DNA from 3 places in the Agarivorans sediminis genome. Region 1 is predicted to be linked to each of the others. Evidence: predicted binding sites of a transcription regulator. Region 1 holds the regulator's gene; each other region holds the start of a gene.
What was found. The regulator LexA, encoded in region 1, represses DNA repair genes until DNA is damaged. The targets are predictions, from matches to a motif close to TACTGTATNNNNATACAGTA.
Positions count from the first base shown of each region.

Region 1 (2,210 bases):
GATGACCGTCCAAATAATCTCGACTTTGGTACTTTCATGAAACTGAGCCGGAACGGCCCCTTTAGATTTTCTATGATGAAAAATGGCCCAAAACATTGCGCCAAACACCAGAGCACCAATTGCACAACAAATATAAAAAATTGTCATGTGCAAGCCATAGACTTGCTCGCTTATTGAGGTGACACCTGGACGTAAATTGAATGACATTTCTTCCGCGTATGCTTGCGACGTAAAGAATGTCAGCAGTAATAGCTGTATCCATCGGCCCACAGCGCTCTCCTTTGCTAGTAGCCAACGACAACAACTTCCCAAATCAGGAAGTGGCTGCGAATAAAGGGATAACTCCCACCCCGAACCAACAGGTTGCAACCGCTAAACACAACCTACTGCTTATAAATTAACCTTTAAGTTATGGAATTGTAAATAAAATGTTTATTTTTTTATTGCGAGAGATAAAAGATGTGATGATAACGACAAAAGCCCAAATCAAATTGATTTGGGCTTTAAAATGCGGGAACTATTGTAAAACTTAAGCTTACATCCAATCGGCAGTGCGAATAATGCCGACTGCTAAGCCTTCAATTTCAATGCTCTGATACTCTAAATCTACCTCAATGGTACTGAGCTCTTGGTTTTCAGGGTGCAAATAAACCATTTTGCCATCGCGCTCAAAACGTTTTACCGTGACATCATCTTCCAAGCGGGCTACCACCACTTGACCATTGTGAACATCGCTGGTTTTATGCACCGCCAATAGGTCGCCGTCCATAATACCAATGTCTTTCATGCTCATCCCTTGCACACGTAGCAAGTAATCTGCGTGCGGCTTAAATAAATTAGCATCAACCGCATAGTGAGACTCTACATGCTCTTGCGCCAAAATAGGCTCGCCAGCGGCAACCTGCCCAATCAGCGGTAAACCCGCTTCTTCAGGTTGTTGATTAGCAGCCGGTGTAGACAAATAGGCATCGGCAATGCGGATCCCACGAGAGGCGCCAGGGATCATTTCAATTGCGCCTTTTTTCGCTAAGGCTCGTAGGTGTTCTTCGGCAGCATTGGCCGAGCGAAAACCCAGCTCTTTAGCTATCTCGGCACGAGTAGGCGGCATACCTGTATCTGATATATGTCGTTGAATAAGTTCAAACACTTCGGTCTGACGGGGCGTTAAGGGCTTCATAGTCTACCTGTAAGTTTATACAGCACACTGTTAGTATATACAGCATTAGCGATGAAGCAAGGTTTTATCTAGGATCAAGCTATAGTGTAGGTTTCAGTTTCATTGAAATGCTTTCCGCTACGTTGAAACTACACCCGATATTTCGTGACACCCGTGACAAATAAGTAGAGGTTGGAGTAATAGACGGATACGAACAGCCGAGCTAACTCATTTTTGGACAAATGCGTGTTACGTTATTAGCTCAAATATCGGTGGTTCGGATTAGATTCAGTACGGTTAGATCGGAGTTAACGCCCGGTTTTGGGGCGGACTTGGAGCTGCGAAGCAGCGGAAAGGCCGTCCCAGCCCCAACGGGGCGATAACAACCGCTTGTTAGGTAATTCATTTATGACAGCCGTAGAAAACTCTTATACTCAATCACGATATCGTACTTAACTCCCGCTTGCTTTAACCGACCTACGATATGATTCGCGACCTCATTTGGCCGCTCGTGCGCATATTGGACATCAACAACTAAGATATATTTCCCATCTCTCTTAAGTTCGACAAGCATGACGGCCTCCCCCTCATACTCACCACTCCAAGATCTCAACAACTCGTTACGAGGGCTGTTAGCCCAGCGGTTATAACTTCGTATCCAAGGCTTTTTATCCTGAACCAAGCCATTATCACTGCAAAAATTTTCAATGGCGCTATCAGTAATACCGTTGCTATCAGCTAAATCAATCACTGCAAAATTACCACATGCAGTCAACGGAAGGATAACGAAAAATAAAGCCACTCGAAGCATCATACTTTTCATCTGACATCACCTAGACATAATGATCCCCGGTGAAAGTGCCGACCTCCTGCGTTTATCGTGGGTTAGTCAAACTAGAGCCACACTGTTAGATGCAAAGTCTTAACAGAACAGGAGATCGACATGTCTACATCTAGCACGTTTTTTATTGGACCAGATGTTCACAAAGAAACCAAAGATGCCGCTTATTGTGTTGATAATTCGAGAGATGAGCCTGTGTTCCAAGGCACCATT
Region 1 covers NZ_CP096670.1:166,878-169,087, reverse strand. Annotated here, with positions in the region: gene coxB (cytochrome c oxidase subunit II) at 1-207, opposite strand, end outside; gene lexA (transcriptional repressor LexA) at 536-1,177, opposite strand; gene M0C34_RS00805 (hypothetical protein) at 1,563-1,979, opposite strand; gene M0C34_RS00800 (hypothetical protein) at 2,100-2,210, shown strand, end outside.

Region 2 (2,210 bases), 1.7 Mb from region 1:
AGTATTAAACAACATCCCAGCTAAAGCTTAAACACAGCCTTTTATGGCTCAAACGGCAAAGCCAGTTGTGGTGACTGGTTTTGTTGTTCATGGGCTAAACCAATATGTAAACCAATCAAACGCACTGCTTTACCCTTTCCTCTCGCTAGCGCCTCTTCAAATAATTCAAGCAAGGTTGACTCATCAATATGCTGGCATTGCTGCTCTTTCGTGGTTTGCTGAAAATCAGCAAATTTAACTTTCACCCCAAGTTTATTCATTTTGGCTTGTTTTAGGTGATTTTCACTGCGCCTTTTTAGCTCTGGCAGTAGAGCCAATAAACGCTCAATTAAAACAGCTGGGTTACCCTCGTCTTGTGCAAAAGTACGCTCTACTGCTACCGATTTCCGTTTACGATCATTACTCACTTCACGGTCGTCTACGCCTTGGCAGCGCATCCACAGCATATCGCCAAATTTGCCAAAAAGTTGTTTCAGCTTATCTCGCTCTGCACGGCGAATGTCACCACCAGTATAAAGGCCTTGATGGTGTAGCTTCTCAATGCTGACTTTGCCCACCCCCGATATTTTTTCGAGCGCAAGGGTTTCTATAAACTCGCTCACTTGCTCAGGCTTAATCACAAACAAACCATTTGGTTTGTTCATATCGGAAGCAATTTTGGCCAAGAATTTAATCGGCGCAACGCCTGCAGAAGCCGTTAAGCCGGTTTTGTTAACAATGTCTCGTCTGATTTGCTCGGCAATAAGCGTGGCAGAACCATGGCAAGCCTCACTATTGCTCACATCTAAATAGGCTTCATCTAGCGATAATGGCTCTATTGCGTCAGCGTAACCATGAAAAATAGCTTGTACTTGTTTGCTTGCTTCCTGATAAGCCGCCATACGTGGTGGCACCAAAACTAACTTAGGGCACAATTGCAAGGCTTTGTGGGTGGGCATCGCAGAGCGAATACCATATTGTCGCGCAAGATAATTACAGGTAGTAAGCACTCCGCGACCACTTCGCATCCCCCCCACAGCAAGCGGAACGTTGCTTAACTCTGGCTGGTCGCGCATTTCCACAGCGGCATAGAAACAATCCATGTCTACGTGAATAATCTTGCGCTGAGTTGATGCGAATGCTGTCAATGTGGCACACCTTTACTGTACATACAGACAGTATAAAGTTGATATCGAAAAATGCCAAGCTAGAGAACAACAATATTCACTGCTTAATACGCTAATTAGCTGTAGCTTGAATGCAACAGCTTGAGTAATATTGAAAAACGAATTTCGATTAAGGAAGTCTTAGCTGTGAGTGATGCACGTGTTAGTCAACTGAGTATTTACCCGATCAAATCTACTGCGGGGATCCACCTAAATCATGCTTATGTTGAAGAACATGGTTTAGCCTTTGATAGGCGTTTTGTTGTCTGTCAGCCTGACGGCGTTCAAATCACAGCGCGAACTCACCCTAAACTGGCTCAAATTCATAGTGCACTTAATCGCTCAGGTTTGCATTTACGCGCACCAAATATGCCTGCCTTAGACTTACGCTATGCTGATTTTTCTGATAATTACCGCACCGTAATGATTTGGAAAGACAGCGTGCAAGCACAGCACTGCCATAACAGCTACGATAATTGGTTTAGTGAGTATCTCGGTGAGCATTGCCACTTGGTGTTTTTTGGTGAACAATCCACACGCAAAGTGAAACACAAAGATAGCCAAGTAGCGTTTGCCGACGGCTACCCGTTATTGCTCATTTCAGAAGCCTCTTTAGAGGATCTAAATTTGCGTTCTAGCGCTCACCATAGCATGGCGCAATTTCGCCCTAACTTAGTGGTTAAAAATACCGAGGCTTTTGCTGAAGACGGTTGGAAGCGCTTCCGCATTGGCGACGTGGAGTTTGAGGTACAAAACCCCTGTTCACGCTGCGTTTTCACCACGCTTGACCAAGCTACAGGCCAATTTCATCCGAACAAAGAACCACTAAGTACTTTCGCTAAATACCGCCAAGGTGAAGACGGCAATGTTTATTTTGGTCAAAATGCGGTGGCCCTAAACAGTGGCAAAATTAGCCTTTACGATACCATTGAAATATTAGAAACCCGCAAGGCAGACGTTTACCCTGATAATGCAGAGAAACGCGCAGCGCCAGCAACCAGCCAACACCAATGGCAGCAAGGTGAAGCGGTTAGCTTAAAATGTTTAGCAGTAAAACTAGACACT
Region 2 covers NZ_CP096670.1:3,123,192-3,125,401, forward strand. Annotated here, with positions in the region: gene M0C34_RS14115 (aminoacyl-histidine dipeptidase) at 1-31, shown strand, start outside; gene dinB (DNA polymerase IV) at 42-1,127, opposite strand; gene M0C34_RS14125 (hybrid-cluster NAD(P)-dependent oxidoreductase) at 1,293-2,210, shown strand, end outside.
Region 2: a site for LexA is predicted at 1,141-1,160, ahead of dinB (DNA polymerase IV). Genes of this name have one in related genera too.

Region 3 (2,210 bases), 1.6 Mb from region 1:
GATTGGCGTATACAAATCTGCTGCCAATATTTCTGCAATACAATCTTGGCGGTCAATCACTTGTTGTTGGTTACTTAAAGGTTGGTGTAACCAGCGGTTCAGTAAGCGGCTTCCCATAGACGTTGAACTATGGTCGAGAATTGAGCTAAGGGTGTTTTCAAAGCCTCCCGCTAGATTGCGCGTGAGCTCGAGGTTTTTACGGCTGGCGGCATCAAGTTGAATGAACTGGTTTTGGCTCTCGACGATAATGGCATTAATGTGAGGCAGCGCGGTACGTTGAGTATCTTGTACGTATTGCATCAAACAACCGGCAGCGGCGAGGGCCAATGGGTACTCACTTACGCCAAAACCATCTAAATGACGGGTGCCAAACTGCTGATTCAAGGCTTTTTGGGCGCTGGCTAAATCGTATTCCCATTCGCCTCGACGACGTAAACCTTTGTAGCTTTGCAGGGCAGGGAAGAACTCAAAATCATCTGGGTATAGCAATTCTGCAGGATTTAGACGTTGCAGCTCGGCTTGTAGCTGTTGCTCACCAATAAATTGGTTAATGACAAAGCGACCACTGGCTATATCTAAGTAGGCTAAACCAATTTGTTGCTGTTGGTTGATCACGCTCACCAGCAGATTGTCTTGTTTTTCTTCTAATAAAGCCTCGTCGCTGACAGTACCAGGGGTGATGATTCGCACAACCTTACGTTCAACCGGCCCTTTACTGGTTGCGGGGTCACCTATTTGTTCACAAATGGCAACAGATTCGCCTAATTGGACCAAGCGAGATAAATAGTTCTCAGCTGCGTGATATGGAATACCTGCCATAGGGATAGGGGTACCCGCCGATTGACCACGCTTGGTCAACGATATGTCCATTAACTCTGAGGCGCGTTTGGCGTCATCGTAAAACAGTTCGTAAAAATCACCCATTCTATAGAACAATAGAATCTCAGGATGCTGGGCCTTTAACGTTAAGTATTGGCGCATCATAGGAGTGTGCTTTTCTAGATTAGTTTCAGTCATTAGGCTTATCGAATTGTTTAGTAATGGTTAAACGAAGCAGCAAGGATAAAAGCTGGCAGCCGAATAGGCAAAACTCTTTTATTAATTTTTTGGAATAAACTTGATACTGTATGAATACCCAGTATACTACTGGTCATTAAGATAGTTAAAAGCACCTACGAGGGCGATATGGATCAGAACAAACAAAAGGCATTAGCTGCGGCCCTAGGCCAAATTGAAAAACAATTTGGTAAAGGCTCAATCATGAAGCTCGGCGATAACCGTACCATGGATATTGAAACGATTTCTACTGGTTCTTTGTCGATTGATATTGCCTTAGGCGCTGGCGGCTTGCCTATGGGGCGAGTTGTAGAGATCTATGGCCCAGAAAGTTCAGGTAAAACCACCTTAACTTTAGAAGCCATCGCTCAAGCACAAAAAGTAGGTAAAGTTTGTGCCTTTGTTGATGCTGAGCACGCCTTAGACCCTATTTACGCCAAAAAATTGGGTGTTGATGTTGACAACCTTTTGGTGTCACAGCCTGATACTGGGGAGCAAGCCTTAGAAATTACCGATATGTTAGCTCGCTCTGGTGCCGTAGATATGATCGTTATTGACTCGGTAGCAGCACTGACTCCTAAAGCCGAAATTGAAGGCGACATGGGCGATAGTCACGTAGGTTTGCAAGCGCGTTTAATGTCACAAGCACTACGTAAGCTTACCGGTACCTTAAAGCAAACTAACTGTATGTGTATCTTCATTAACCAAATTCGTATGAAGATCGGGGTTATGTTTGGTAATCCAGAAACCACCTCTGGTGGTAATGCATTGAAATTTTACGCGTCAGTTCGCTTGGATATTCGCCGCATTGGCGCCGTGAAGAGCGGTGATGAAGTAGTGGGTAATGAAACACGCGTTAAAGTGGTTAAAAACAAGATTGCTGCGCCATTCAAACAAGCTGAATTCCAAATCATGTACGGTGAAGGTTTTAACCGTTATGGTGAGCTGGTTGACCTTGGTGTAAGAGAAAAACTGGTTGATAAAGCCGGCGCTTGGTTCTCCTATAAAGGTAAAAAAATTGGTCAAGGTAAGGCTAATGCTTCTACTTACTTAAAGGAGCACCCAGAAATGGCTCAAGAAATTGAAATGACTATACGTAAGAATTTGCTGACGCCTGAAGTGGTAGAAGAAACGATAGATGCAGCCACCACTGA
Region 3 covers NZ_CP096670.1:3,168,848-3,171,057, reverse strand. Annotated here, with positions in the region: gene mutS (DNA mismatch repair protein MutS) at 1-1,017, opposite strand, end outside; gene recA (recombinase RecA) at 1,186-2,210, shown strand, end outside.
Region 3: a site for LexA is predicted at 1,122-1,141, ahead of recA (recombinase RecA). Genes of this name have one in related genera too.